3 regions of the Enterobacter cloacae complex sp. 385G4 genome follow, and region 3 is predicted to be linked to each of the others. Evidence: predicted binding sites of a transcription regulator. Region 3 holds the regulator's gene; each other region holds the start of a gene.
What was found. The regulator Fur, encoded in region 3, represses iron uptake genes when iron is present. The targets are predictions, from matches to a motif close to ATAATAATGAGAACNACTATCAA.
Positions count from the first base shown of each region.

Region 1: the regulator Fur is predicted to act here: its motif matches at 3,257-3,279, upstream of feoA (ferrous iron transporter A).
Region 2: the regulator Fur is predicted to act here: its motif matches at 3,653-3,675, upstream of sodA (superoxide dismutase [Mn]).

Region 1 is NZ_JBXWDD010000014.1:58,643-63,730, forward strand. Features, by position in the region: gene AC2FAJ_RS21960 (YdgH/BhsA/McbA-like domain containing protein) at 88-357, shown strand; gene feoC ([Fe-S]-dependent transcriptional repressor FeoC) at 391-627, opposite strand; gene feoB (Fe(2+) transporter permease subunit FeoB) at 640-2,958, opposite strand; gene feoA (ferrous iron transporter A) at 2,989-3,216, opposite strand; gene AC2FAJ_RS21980 (Tex family protein) at 3,519-5,088, opposite strand, start outside.
Region 2 is NZ_JBXWDD010000011.1:53,386-58,473, reverse strand. Features, by position in the region: gene cpxR (envelope stress response regulator transcription factor CpxR) at 92-790, shown strand; gene cpxA (envelope stress sensor histidine kinase CpxA) at 787-2,160, shown strand; gene yiiM (6-hydroxyaminopurine reductase) at 2,213-2,887, opposite strand; gene sodA (superoxide dismutase [Mn]) at 2,959-3,579, opposite strand; gene rhaT (L-rhamnose/proton symporter RhaT) at 3,868-4,902, shown strand; gene rhaR (HTH-type transcriptional activator RhaR) at 4,903-5,088, opposite strand, start outside.
Region 3 is NZ_JBXWDD010000002.1:154,452-159,539, forward strand. Features, by position in the region: gene glnS (glutamine--tRNA ligase) at 1-1,139, shown strand, start outside; gene chiP (chitoporin ChiP) at 1,587-2,984, shown strand; gene chiQ (ChiQ/YbfN family lipoprotein) at 3,032-3,358, shown strand; gene fur (ferric iron uptake transcriptional regulator) at 3,451-3,897, opposite strand; gene fldA (flavodoxin FldA) at 4,186-4,716, opposite strand; gene ybfE (LexA regulated protein) at 4,872-5,088, opposite strand, start outside.

The sequences.
Region 1 (5,088 bases), on a different contig from region 3:
AGTTACACACCGCAACCATACTCCAGATGTCGTTGCGGTTGTTCTGCCTACGATGATCAAAACAACAATCCTATGGAGAGTCAGGCTATGAAACTTGTTACAGGTATTGTCACTTCTCTGGTTATTGGGTCACTGTCATTTGGCGTTTTTGCGGCAAAAGAGCTGGAAAAAGATAAAGTTGCCGGGATGAATTTGACGAAAATTGGTGAGATTTCTACGTCTGACACCACCGCGCCGATGGATGCAAGAAAAGAGCTGTCGAAGAAAGCGGATGAGCTGGGCGGGACATACTTCGTCGTCACCAGCGCAGAAAAACAGACCAAAAACGTACGCGCTACTGCGGATGTCTATAAGTAATACGATAAAACCGGGCAGCAATGCCCGGCTTTATTAGCGCAGTGCCCACCACTCCCTGAGACAGGCCTTTCCTTCCGGACAGCTTTTGCAACTGCCGGAGAGGCAACCCTCCGCTTCTTCCTGAATCCGCACGGCTTTACCCATGGCTTCCAGGCGCTCCAGCATGGCATCGATCATCGGCTGCGGCGTATGCAGGCTAAGGCTGAGCTGTTTTGCCTCCATGCGTCCCTGCAATGCCAGTAAGTCACGAACCTGAATCAACGATGCCATCTGTTTTTCCCCTTAGTGACAGTCGCCAGCCGGGCTGTTGCAGCAGGTGCCCGGGGTTTTACGCGTCGCCAGCAGGTTGATATCAACGCGGCTTCGCGCCCGGCGCAGCAGGCCAATCACAATCACGTTAAACAGGATGACCGCCAGGATGCTGACCAGGCTGTAGCGCGGATGCTGGCTGAAGTTAACGGTCTGGTAAAACAGCGTCGCCAGCGAGTAGGCGATATTCAGCCCCCACAGAATGGAGAAGCCCATCCAGCCGCGGCTGGACTCACGGGCAATCGCCCCCATCACCGAGATGCACGGAATATAGAGCAGAACGAAGATCAGGTAGCTGTAGGCTGCGGACGCGCTGCTAAACTTCTCGCCCATCACGCCCATGGCACCGGTCGCCATTTCGCCGTCGCCTTTGCTGGCCTCAATCGGGTTAGCCAGCACGCTCAGGCTGAAGGTCTCTTTCAGGCTCTGCCAGGTCTCCTCTACGGCACCCAGCAGTTCGTCACCGAGGTGAAACTCCGCCGGGTTAAATTCCTGCTCCTGAATGTTCTCTGCGGTGTAGAGCGTGTTCAGGGTCCCGACGACCACCTCTTTCGCCATCGCACCGGTGAACAGGCCCACGGTCGCCTGCCAGTTATCCTCCTGTACGCCAATCGGTTTGAAGACCGGCGTGATGACGCGGCTGACGGAGGCGAGGGCAGAGTCGTTGATGTTATCTGCCGCCTGACCGGTGAGGGTGAAGCTGTTCAGCGCGCTCAGGAAAATACTGACAATAACAATCACCTTACCGGCGCGCAGTACAAAGCCTTTCAGACGCTGCCAGGTCTGGATCGCCAGGCTTTTCAGATGCGGGACGTGATAGACCGGAAGCTCCATTACAAACGGTGACGCTTCACCGCGCATGATGGTGTGCTTGAGCATTAAGCCGGTCAGGATCGCCATCACGATGCCCAGCACGTACAGCGAGAAGACCGCCAGCGCGCCCTGCTGGCCAAAGAAGGCTGCCGCGAAGACGGCAAAGATTGCCAGACGCGCGCCGCAGGACATAAACGGCGCCATCATAATGGTCATTAGTCGTTCACGCGGTGCATCCAGGGTGCGCGCGCCCATTACCGACGGCACGTTACAGCCGAAGCCGACGATCAGCGGGACGAACGATTTGCCCGGCAGGCCCAGCGCCTGCATCAGGCGGTCCATCACGAAGGCGGCACGCGCCATGTAACCGGAATCTTCGAGGAACGAGAGGAACAGATACATCATGCCGATCTGCGGTACCAGCGGCAGAACGGTGTTGATACCGCCGCCAATCCCCTGGGCAAGGAAGATGGTCAGCCATTCCGGGAAGTGCAGGGTGTAACCTACCCACTGAATACCGTGTACGAAGACCGCGACAGAACCGGCGTCAAAAATCGGCTGCAACGCGCCACCGATGTTAATCGCGAGCAGGAACATCACGTACATCACCAGCAGGAAGATGGGCAAACCGAGGAAGCGGTTGAGCACAATCTTATCCACCGCCGCCGTGAAGCGGCTGGGCTCTGCGGTAAGGGCGTTGCTGACCACGTCGCAAATTGACGCAATGGCCTGATAACGCGCATCGGCGATGTGCAGCGCCGGATCGTCCAGCTCGTCGCTGAGACGGGCGAGGGCCACGTCCAGCTTATCCGCCGCATGTCCGGCATAGGCGCGGCTGTAGATATCCCCTTCCAGCATCTGCAGGCCGAGCCACAGCCGCTGTTTTGCAGGCATGCTGCTGTCCATCTCCTGCGCCAGCCGTTCGGCTTCGCGCAGCAGCGGCTGGGCGTAATGCACCAGCTCAACGTCGCGGTTTCCCGCGTGGCGGTCAATCGCCAGCTTAAGGGCGTCGATACCGCGAGCGCGGGTCGAGACCAGCGGAACCACCGGACAGCCCAGGCGCGCGGAGAGCGCATCGACGTCGATGCGCAGCTTTTGTTTTTCCGCAATGTCGAGCATGTTGAGCGCCACGATGCAGGGGATCCCCAGCTCCAGCAGCTGTAGCGTCAGGTAAAGGTTTCGCTCGAGGTTCGAAGCGTCGACCACGTTGATCAGCAGATCCGCGTCGCCGCCAAGAATGTAGTGGCAGGCAATTTGCTCATCGAGCGAAGTCTGGGATGAAATCGTGGTTAAGGAGTAGGTGCCGGGAAGGTCAACCAGGGTGACCTGATTGTCCGTTGTCGTGAACTGGCCTTCTTTACGTTCAACTGTTACGCCTGCCCAATTTCCCACGCGCTGGCGCGCGCCGGTTAACTGATTAAATAAGGTTGTCTTGCCGGAATTAGGATTGCCAATTAAGCCAATAGTTAATTTTTTCATTGTATTAGACCCACCGAAACCGCTGGCTTGTTAACGGGATAAAGATTCAACTTCAATTAATGCGAGGTCTTTTTTGCGCAAAACCAGATTTACGCGCCGGGTTTCGATATGAACAGGATCGCCCAACGGCGCCACACGCACGACCTGGAATGATGAGCCGGGCAGCATGCCAAGTGACAGCAGCTTCTGCCGATAGGCCGGGCTAATTTCGCGGGTAAAACCGGTAATTTTCCATGCACTGTCTGGAGTGAATTGCATAATGCCTGATTCCACGAGAGGTTAAATAATCTACACTGCGATGATAATGAGAATAGTTTTTATCAGCAATAATAAAAATGTGACGGGATGTTGTTAATCGTATTAATTTGCGGTCTGATTGACCTTGCTCAATATTTGCAGAATTACCCGGGAAGAAATAAAAAGCATATTTGTTAATGGAGTGATAAATAGCGGTTTAAATATGGGTGTGCAATCGGTTTCATATATTTCGAGATGATTTTATTCCCCTCATCCCGGCTCTCTCCCCTTTGGGGAGAGGGGTAGGGTGAGGGGGGGTTACCTTAGCGTTTCTTACCCATCGCCGCCGCCAGCGCGTCCATCATCGCGCTGTTGCCCGCAGGCTGCGCGTCACGCCCGCGCGGTTTTGTGGCTTTCGTGGCCGGACGCTGCTGCTCGCGGCCTCCGCCGTTGCCGCCACGGCGCGCGCTGGTGTCGCCCGGCTGCTCATCCAGACGCATGGTCAGGGCGATACGCTTGCGCTGCAGATCCACCTCCAGCACTTTCACCTTCACGATGTCGCCCGCTTTGACAACGGTGTGCGGGTCTTCAACGAACTTGTCGGCAAGGGAAGAGATATGCACCAGACCGTCCTGGTGCACGCCGATATCCACAAACGCGCCGAAGTTGGTGACGTTGGTCACCGCGCCTTCCAGCACCATGCCCGGCAGGAGATCGTTCATGGTCTCGATGCCGTCAGCAAAGGTCGCCGTTTTGAATTCAGGACGCGGATCGCGGCCCGGTTTTTCCAGCTCTTTGATAATGTCGGTAACGGTTGGTACACCAAATTTTTCGTCGGTGAAATCAACGGCTTTCAGGTTACGCAGAGCGCTGCTGTCGCCCATGAGATCCTTCAGCGCCTGCTGGGTGGCGGCCAGGATGCGCTCAACAACAGGGTACGCTTCCGGGTGAACGGTAGAGGCATCCAGCGGGTTATCGCCGTGGTTGATGCGCAGGAAGCCCGCACACTGCTCAAACGCTTTCGGCCCCAGGCGGCTCACTTTAAGCAGCTGCTGACGGTTCTGGAACTGGCCGTTCTCATCGCGCCAGGCCACGATGTTCTGTGCCATCATGCGGGTTAAGCCCGCCACGCGGGTCAGCAGAGGAACGGAAGCGGTGTTCAGGTCCACGCCGACGGCGTTTACGCAGTCTTCCACGACCGCGTCCAGCTTGCGCGCCAGCTGCGTCTGGCTCACGTCGTGCTGATACTGGCCCACGCCAATGGATTTCGGATCGATCTTCACCAGCTCCGCCAGCGGATCCTGCAGACGACGGGCGATGGAGACCGCGCCGCGCAGGGAAACGTCCAGGTCAGGGAATTCCTGCGCCGCCAGCTCAGAGGCGGAATAGACCGATGCGCCCGCTTCGCTGACGATCACTTTCTGTGCCGTCACTTTCGGGAACTGCTTTTGCACGTCGAGGTAGAAACGCTCGGTTTCGCGTGATGCGGTGCCGTTACCGATGGCAACCAGCTCCACGTTGTACTTCTCGCACAGCGCCGCCACCACGACGGCGGCTTTCGCTGCCTGGCCGGTGTGCGGGTAAATGGTATCGGTGGCGACCAGCTTGCCGGTGCCGTCAACGACCGCCACCTTCACGCCGGTACGCAGGCCCGGATCGAGCCCCATGGTGGCGCGCAGGCCCGCAGGAGCGGCCATCAGCAGGTCATGCAGGTTACGGGCGAAGACGTTGATCGCTTCGTCTTCCGCGCGTTCGCGCACGGTGCCCATCAGCTCGGTTTCCAGGTGCATCAGCACCTTGATGCGCCAGGTCCAGCTCACCACGCCTTTGCGCCAGCTGTCCGCCGGGGCGTTGTTCAGGCGCAGGCCGAGATGGTCGATGATAATCTGCTCG
Region 2 (5,088 bases), on a different contig from region 3:
TGCAAACATGCGTCAGGGGGTGTAAAACAACGTAAAGTCATGGATTAGATAGCCTTGATGTCGTAATTTCTGCCTCGGAGGTATTTAAACAATGAATAAAATCCTGTTAGTTGACGATGACCGAGAGCTCACATCCCTTTTAAAGGAGTTGCTCGACATGGAAGGTTTCAACGTCCTGGTTGCCCATGATGGCGAGCAGGCGCTGAGTCTCCTTGACGACAGCATCGATCTACTTTTGCTCGACGTAATGATGCCAAAGAAAAACGGTATTGATACGCTGAAAGAGCTTCGCCAGACACACCAGACCCCCGTTATCATGCTGACCGCCCGCGGCAGCGAGCTTGACCGCGTTCTCGGCCTTGAGCTGGGTGCGGATGACTATTTACCGAAGCCGTTCAACGACCGTGAACTGGTGGCCCGTATTCGCGCGATCCTGCGTCGTTCCCACTGGAGCGAGCAGCAGCAGAATACCGACAACAGCTCGCCAACGCTGGAAGTGGACTCCCTGAGCCTGAACCCGGGCCGTCAGGAAGCAAGCTTCGACGGCCAGACGCTCGAGCTTACCGGCACCGAGTTCACACTGCTGTATCTACTGGCGCAACATCTTGGCCAGGTGGTATCGCGTGAACATTTAAGCCAGGAAGTGCTGGGCAAACGCCTCACGCCGTTTGACCGCGCCATCGACATGCACATCTCTAACCTGCGCCGCAAGCTGCCGGAGCGTAAAGACGGTCACCCATGGTTTAAAACCCTGCGTGGTCGTGGTTATCTGATGGTTTCTGCTTCATGATAGGCAGCTTAACCGCCCGCATCTTCGCCATCTTCTGGCTGACGCTGGCACTGGTTTTAATGCTCGTTTTGATGTTGCCAAAGCTCGACTCACGCCAGATGACGGAGCTGCTCGACAGCGAGCAACGTCAGGGCGTGATGATCGAGCAGCACGTGGAAGCGGAGCTGGCAAACGATCCGCCGAACGATTTAATGTGGTGGCGCAGGCTATTTCGCGCTATCGACAAGTGGGCGCCGCCAGGACAACGTCTTTTGCTGGTTACCAGCGAAGGCCGCGTGATTGGTGCCGATCGCAATGAAATGCAAATCATCCGCAACTTTATTGGCCAGGCGGATAACGCCGATCACCCACAGAAAAAGAAATATGGTCGGGTAGAGATGGTCGGCCCTTTCTCGGTACGGGATGGGGAAGATAACTACCAGCTCTACCTGATTCGCCCTGCGAGCAGTTCCCAGTCCGACTTCATCAACCTGCTGTTTGACCGTCCGCTTCTGCTGCTGATCGTCACGATGCTGGTCAGTTCCCCGCTGCTGTTATGGCTGGCGTGGAGCCTGGCGAAACCGGCGCGTAAGCTGAAAAACGCGGCGGACGAAGTGGCACAAGGCAACCTCAGGCAGCATCCGGAGCTGGAATCCGGGCCGCAGGAGTTCCTGGCCGCCGGCACCAGTTTTAACCAGATGGTCAGCGCGCTTGATCGGATGATGACGGCCCAGCAACGCCTGCTGTCGGACATCTCACACGAACTGCGCACCCCGCTCACGCGCTTACAGCTGGGCACCGCCCTGCTGCGTCGCCGCAGCGGGGAGAGCAAAGAGCTGGAACGTATTGAAACGGAAGCGCATCGTCTGGACAGCATGATTAACGATCTGCTGGTGATGTCGCGCAACCAGCAGAAAAACGCGCTGGTGAGCGAAACGGTGAAAGCCAATCACCTGTGGCACGAGGTGCTGGACAACGCGGCGTTCGAAGCGGAGCAGATGGGTAAATCGTTCACCGTCAACTTCCCGCCGGGCCCGTGGCCGCTGTACGGTAACCCCAACGCGCTGGAAAGCGCGCTGGAGAATATCGTGCGTAACGCCCTGCGCTACTCGCATACGAAGATTGAGGTGGCGTTCTCGGTGGATAAAGACGGGATCACCGTCATTGTCGATGACGATGGTCCAGGCGTCAGCCCGGAAGATCGCGAGCAGATTTTCCGTCCGTTCTACCGCACCGACGAAGCGCGCGACCGTGAGTCTGGCGGCACGGGGCTGGGGCTGGCGATTGTAGAAACCGCCATGCAGCAGCACCGCGGCTGGGTGAAAGCCGACGACAGCCCGCTGGGCGGGCTGCGGTTAACGCTGTGGCTACCGCTGTATAAGCGTTCGTAACGGTATGTGCCGGGTGGCGACTTCGCCTTACCCGGCCTACTTCCTACGGAACCTATTTCCCCCACAATCTCCGCGAACTACTCTCGATCTTCCCGCTTATACGCCGCTTTTGCATCGTTCTCGTCCAACTGGTAGACAACCCCGCCGCCGACAGCAGGCGATGATACTGTTCATCGTCGAAAGGCATATGCCAGGCAATCGCGCAGGCGTCGTACACCGACACCTCACTCAGGCGCGACGCGAGCTCAAGCGGCGCATCCGCCGAAACCTGTCCCGCCTGCACAACGCGGTACAGCCAGCCGGTTTTACCCGCGTTTTGCAGCTGGGCCGACATATCCTGAATACCGAAATGGTAGTTGAGCTTAAAGCACGGCGAGCGCGGCTGGGTGATCTGAATCAGGGCATCGCCCCAGCGGTAAATATCGCCAATAAAGACGTTCTTTTCCGTCAGCCCTTCCGTTGAGAGATTTTCGCCAAACGCGGGCGCGACGAAGAGGTCCGCCTGCTCAGGAAATTCGGTTTTCCAGTGCTGATAGTGCTCGCGCGGATAGTGGCACAGCGCGCGATCGGGCCCGCCGTGGATTTTCTTTTCAGCCTGCTGGTCGCCCACAAGCCCGAGCTCGGTCAGCGACAGCTCACCGTCGACCTGCACTTTGGCGATGGCGCTCGGGCGGCTGCCGTCGTACTCCCTTACCTTGCCTGTAAACACGTTCACCGGGTAATGCATCGCTGCCTCCATTACGCAGATACAAAAAAAGCGAGTCATCAGACTCGCTTCTCACAGGCGTCAATGCAACCTTATTTTTTAGCGGCGAAACGCGCTGCTGCTTCGTCCCAGTTCACGACATCCCAGAACGCTTTGATGTAGTCAGGGCGACGGTTCTGGAACTTCAGGTAGTAAGCGTGTTCCCACACGTCCAGACCCAGGATTGGGAAACCGGATGCGCCAGAGATCGCTTCACCCATCAGCGGGGAGTCCTGGTTAGCAGTAGAAACCACTGCCAGCTTGTCGCCTTTCAGAACCAGCCACGCCCAGCCAGAGCCGAAGCGGGTTGCAGCGGCTTTTTCGAATTCCGCTTTGAAGTTGTCTACGGAACCGAAGTCGCGCTCGATAGCCGCTTTCAGGTCGCCCTGCAGGGTGGTACCGGTTTTCAGGCCTTTCCAGAACAGGCTGTGGTTAGCGTGACCGCCCGCGTTGTTACGCAGTACGGTTTTCTTGTCTGCTGGCAGCTGGTCCAGCTTGGTGATCAGCTCTTCAACAGGCAGATTAGCGAACTCTGGCAGGCTTTCCAGCGCAGCATTCGCGTTGTTCACGTAGGTCTGGTGGTGTTTAGTGTGATGGATTTCCATCGTCTGCTTGTCGAAATGCGGTTCCAGTGCGTCGTAGGCATACGGCAGGGATGGCAGTGTATAACTCATAATCCTCTCCATTATTGTCGGGCGGCACAGCTGTTAATGCCGCGTAAGCAGTTGGTTCATTATAGTTAATTAAATGATATTGAAAATGATTATCAATGCCGTAGTTTTTATATGGTTATTCGGTTTTTGAGAAATAAAAGAATTGTGAGTCTGCTCACGCGCTTAACGTGCTGATTGCCATTCAAAACAAAAGTGCGGCAACCTTCTGAAGGTTCCTGAACAGCCTAATTTTTACACTCATCAAGTCGGGGGGAAGCCTCCGGCTATAAAAACGATGAGGACGTAAAAATGAATCATGCGATTACGATGGGTATCTTCTGGCATTTAATAGGCGCAGCCAGTGCAGCCTGTTTCTATGCCCCGTTCAAAAAGGTGAAAGGCTGGTCGTGGGAAACCATGTGGTCCGTTGGCGGTACCGTGTCCTGGCTGATTTTGCCGTGGACAATCAGCGCCATGCTGCTGCCCGATTTCTGGGGCTACTTCTCCTCCTTCAACGCCTCCACCCTGCTACCGGTATTCCTGTTCGGCGCAATGTGGGGCATCGGCAACATCAACTACGGCCTGACCATGCGCTACCTCGGGATGTCGATGGGTATCGGAATCGCGATTGGCATTACGCTGATAGTGGGCACCCTGATGACGCCCATTCTTAACGGCCATTTCGACGTGCTGATCAACACCCAGGGCGGCCGGATGACGCTGCTGGGCGTGCTGGTGGCGGTGATCGGCGTGGGGATCGTCACCCGCGCAGGCCAGCTAAAAGAACGCAAGATGGGCATCAGGGCCGAAGAATTCAACCTGAAGAAAGGTCTCCTGCTGGCGGTGATGTGCGGGGTCTTCTCGGCGGGCATGTCGTTCGCCATGAACGCCGCCAAACCGATGCACGACGCCGCTGCGGCGCTGGGCGTTGACCCGCTGTATGTTGCCCTGCCAAGCTACGTGGTGATCATGGGCGGCGGCGCGCTGGTAAACCTCGGTTTCTGCTTTATCCGTCTGGCAAAAGTGAAGAACCTGTCGGTAAAAGCCGACTTCTCGCTGGCAAAACCGCTGATCCTTACCAACGTTCTGCTCTCCGCGCTCGGCGGCCTGATGTGGTATCTGCAATTCTTCTTCTACGCCTGGGGCCACGCCAGCATTCCGCCGCAGTACGACTACATAAGCTGGATGCTGCACATGAGCTTCTACGTGCTGTGCGGCGGGCTGGTTGGGCTGGTGCTGAAGGAGTGGAACAACGCCGGACGTCGTCCGGTTGGCGTACTGAGCCTGGGCTGCGTGGTGATTATCATTGCGGCCAATATCGTCGGCCTCGGCATGGCGAACTGATTACGCTGCTTTTCGACTGCGATGACGCCACTGAACCGGCGTCATCCCCACCTCACGGTTAAACACCACCGAAAAGTAGTTACTGTCCTCAAAGCCGCTGCGCATCGCCACTTCACTGACCATCAGCTCCGTATGCTGTAACAGATACTGGGCGTGGCAGATGCGCAGCTGGCGCAGGTAATGGTT
Region 3 (5,088 bases):
TCGATATGGCGTCGCCGTTTATCGTGATGCGCGATCCGGTGCTGTACCGCATTAAGTTCGCAGAACACCACCAGACCGGCAACAAGTGGTGCATCTACCCGATGTACGACTTCACCCACTGCATCAGCGATGCGCTGGAAGGGATTACGCACTCGCTGTGTACGCTGGAGTTCCAGGATAACCGTCGTCTGTACGACTGGGTGCTGGATAACATCACCATTCCTGTGCATCCGCGTCAGTACGAGTTCTCTCGTCTGAATCTGGAATACACCGTGATGTCCAAGCGTAAGCTGAACCTGCTGGTGACCGACAAGCACGTTGAAGGTTGGGACGACCCGCGCATGCCGACGATCTCCGGCCTGCGTCGTCGTGGTTACACTGCCGCTTCTATTCGTGAGTTCTGCAAACGTATCGGCGTGACCAAGCAGGACAACACCATCGAAATGGCGTCTCTGGAATCCTGCATTCGTGAAGATCTTAACGAAAACGCCCCGCGCGCGATGGCTGTTATCGATCCGGTGAAACTGGTTATTGAAAATTACCCGCAGGGTGGAAGCGAGCTGGTCTCTATGCCTAACCATCCGAATAAACCGGAAATGGGAAGCCGCGACGTGCCGTTCAGCGGTGAGATCTGGATCGACCGTGCTGACTTCCGTGAAGAAGCCAATAAGCAGTACAAGCGTCTGGTGTTGGGTAAAGAAGTTCGTCTGCGTAACGCCTACGTCATCAAAGCCGAGCGCGTAGAGAAAGATGCTGAAGGTAACATTACCACCATCTTCTGTTCGTACGATGCTGAGACGCTGAGCAAAGATCCGGCAGACGGTCGCAAGGTGAAAGGCGTGATCCACTGGGTGAGCGCTTCCCACGCGCTGCCGGTAGAAATTCGTCTGTACGATCGTCTGTTTAGCGTGCCTAACCCGGGTGCGGCTGAAGACTTCCTGGCGACCATCAACCCGGAATCTCTGGTGATCAAGCAAGGTTATGCGGAGCCATCGCTGAAAGCCGCTGAAGCGGGCAAAGCGTTCCAGTTCGAGCGTGAAGGTTACTTCTGCCTGGACAGCCGTTATAGCACGGCAGAAAAACCGGTATTTAACCGTACCGTAGGTCTGCGTGATACCTGGACCAAGATCGGCGAATAATAACGCTGCACTGGTCAATGAGAAACAAACGCCGCTTATAGCGGCGTTTTTTTATTTAATGATCATATCGTTAAAGTAGGCCCGTAATTAGGCCAGCTAAAATTTTTGGTCAATGCGGTGCTACTTATTTTTCTAAAAAAAGTTTGTCTGTTTCAGATAAAAGAGAATTAAGACAAATACGGGTTTTATTACGATCTAATACGCCGAAATTACCTGCTCTACTCCCGCCACACCTCGCATTCGGCCAAATGTTACAAAGCACTACCAATTATGTGCACTTCGTCATAATCCTGACTTTTGCCCACTGAAAAGCATTGATAATTCGCGTCGCGAAAAATAACCTAAAGACGGTAGTTAATTCGAGGGTATTTATAACTACCCCTGGCCTTTTGGTCTTTTATATTTTCGCCGTTTAAGGCGTTTTAATTCGTCAAAGAGGAATAATCTATGCGTACGTTCAGTGGCAAACGTAGTGCGCTGGCGCTGGCTATTGCCGGTGTGACAGCAATGTCGGGCCTGGTGGTGACACCAGAGGCAAAAGCAGCAGGTTTCATCGAAGATTCTACCCTCACTGGCGGTATTTATTACTGGCAGCGTGAACGTGACCGTAAAGATGTCACAGAAGATAAATACAAAACCAACCTCTCTCACTCCACCTGGAACGCCAACCTGGACTTCCAGTCAGGCTACGCCGCCGATATGTTCGGTCTGGATATTGCCGCGTTTACGGCGATTGAAATGGCTGAAAATGGCGACAGCGGCCACCCGAACGAAATTGCCTTCTCCTCCAGCAATAAAGCCTATGACGAAGACTGGTCAGGGGATAAAAGCGGTATCAGCCTTTATAAGGCCGCAGCGAAATTCAAATACGGCCCGGTATGGGCGCGTGGGGGCTATATTCAGCCAACCGGCCAGACGCTGTTAGCGCCGCACTGGAGCTTTATGCCTGGTACCTATCAGGGGGCAGAAGCCGGGGCTAACTTTGACTATGGTGATGCAGGTGCGTTGAGCTTCTCCTATATGTGGACCAACGAGTACAAAGCGCCGTGGCACATTGAGATGGACAAGTTCTACCAGAACGATAAGAAAACCAAAGTCGATTACCTCCACTCGCTGGGTGCGAAGTACGATTTCAAAAACGATCTGGTTCTGGAAGCCGCATTTGGTCAGGCGGAAGGCTATATCGATCAGTATTTTGCTAAAGCCAGCTACAAATTTGATATCGCCGGTAGTCCGCTGAGCACCAGCTACCAGTTCTACGGTACGCGCGATAAGGTCAGCGATGGAAGCGTAAATGACATTTATAACGGCACCGCGTGGCTGCAGGCGTTAACCTTCGGCTACAAGGTCGGTCAGGTTGATTTGCGTCTGGAAGGCACGTGGGTGAAGGCGGAAGGGCAGCAGGGCTACTTCCTGCAGCGTATGACGCCGACCTATGCCTCATCCAACGGTCGTCTGGATATCTGGTGGGATAACCGCTCAGACTTCAACGCCGACGGCGAGAAAGCGGTCTTCTTCGGCGCCATGTATGACCTGAAAAACTGGAACCTGCCGGGCTGGGCGGTGGGCGCTTCTTACGCTTACGCCTGGGATGCAAAACCAGCAGACATGGCGACGCCGGATGCGTACTACGATCCAAACTATCGCCTGAAAGAGTCCTCCTACAGCCTGGATGCTATCTACACCCTGCAGGATGGCCGCGCGAAAGGCACGATGTTCAAGCTGCACTTTACGCAGTATGACAACCACTCCGATATCCCAAGCTATGCGGGCGGTTACGGCAACATCTTCCAGGATGAACGTGACGTCAAATTCATGGTTATCGCCCCATTCACCATCTTCTGATGAGCACACCGGCGGGCTGAGTCCCGCCGGTCTGGAGACTGCACATGATGAAAAAAATCGTAATCGTCGCGCTGATGGCATCAGGGCTGGTGGCGTGTGTTCAGACTCAGGCGCCGAAAGAGGACGCCCGTCTGAAGGAGGCGTATAGCGCCTGTATTAATACCGCGGAAGGATCGCCTGAGAAGATTGAAGCCTGCCAGAGCGTGCTAAATGTGTTAAAGAAAGAGAAAGCGCATGAGGCGTTCGCGACGCAGGAGAATGTTCGCGTGATGGATTATCAGGCCTGCATCCAGGCACGTAAAACCGGTAACGATCAGGAAGTGGCGAAGCGTTGCGATAAAATCTGGAACGAGATACGCAATAACAACAAATGAGTTGATCTCCGCCCGGTGGCACTTTGCTTACCGGGCTTTTTTCTGGCAAAAAAAAGCCAACCTTACGGCTGGCTCAGAGTATGAACGCTAACTTATTTTGTGTCGTGAGCGTGTTCATTCTCGCGGCAATCCCCTTCAGCGCAGTGACCGTAAAGGTACAGGCTGTGGTTGGTCAGGCGAATGCCATGACGAGCTGCGATTTCACGCTGACGCGCTTCGATGGAATCATCGCTAAATTCAATGACCTTGCCGCAATCGAGGCAGATCAGGTGATCGTGGTGATGCTGCTGGGTCAGTTCGAATACAGATTTACCGCCTTCGAAATTATGACGGGTAACAATGCCCGCGTCATCAAACTGGTTCAGCACGCGATATACGGTGGCCAGTCCAATCTCTTCACCCATGTCGATAAGACGTTTATAAAGGTCTTCCGCACTGACATGGTGATTGTCTGGACCCTGAAGCACTTCCAGGATTTTTAACCGAGGAAGCGTTACTTTCAGGCCAGCCTTCTTTAATGCGGTATTGTTGTCAGTCATGCGGAATCTGTCCTGTTGCTAAACGATTCACTTCTCTGGGAAGTGACAGAAAATGCACCTGGGATAATGCGTCTCATTATAGAACTGCCATGCCTAAATGAAAACTGCAAGTCTCAGGCAAAGTATGCTTATAAAAACGTGGTATCACCTACAAACTTGCTCAATGGAAACCACGTTTTGCCAGGGAGACATTGTACAGGTATGGGCGAAAAAGTTAAAAGTTTGTAGCAATTAATTTAATCGGTTTTACCTGGAAAAGGGGCGCAACCCGCGTTGCGCCGTAAAAAATCAGGCGTTGAGAATATCGTCCAGATGCAGTTCTTCGCGGATCTGCTTAACCCACTTCTCTACACGCTCTGCGGTCAGTTCTGGCTGACGGTCTTCGTCAATGGCAAGTCCGACAAAATGATCGTCATCGGCCAGGCCTTTAGAGGCTTCGAAGTGGTAACCGGCAGTCGGCCAGTGGCCCACAATAACCGCGCCATTAGGCTCAATGATGTCGCGAATCGTCCCCAGCGCATCACAGAAGTACTCGGCGTAATCTTCCTGATCGCCACAACCGAACAGGGCAACCAGCTTGCCGTTGAAGTCCACCTCTTCCAGCGTCGGGAAGAAATCGTCCCAGTCGCACTGGGCTTCACCATAGTACCAGGTTGGAATACCCAGCAGCAGAATGTCATAGCCCTCGAGATCTTCTTTGCTGCTCTTGGCGATGTCATGCACATCAGCAACGTCTTTACCGAGCTGTTTCTGAATGTTTTTTGCGATATTTTCGGTATTGCCGGTATCACTGCCGAAGAAAATGCCGATGATTGCCATGAGTAAAATAACCTCTTGAAACTTAATGGTATGGTGGCGCAATTCGGCCACGGATAAGGGCAATAATAGCAGAACTGGCAACCCTGCGGAAACCGCTATCGCGCAGGACTGCACTCTGTGCTACATGAAAAGGGCGATAAAGGGGTTTTTCAGACTTATGCCTGGCTGCGCAGCGTCTCAAGTTGGGCGATGAGCATCTCTTCAATAAGCTCGCTGCGGCTGATATTACGCGCCTCTGCCAGCTCGTTAAGCGCATCGACCGCGTCGGCGTTGAGCTTCAGTTCGACACGCTTAAGCCCACGATTTTTATCGCGTTTAAGCTGATTGCGTTTATTGATACGCAGCTGTTCATCGCGCGAAAGCGGATTCGTT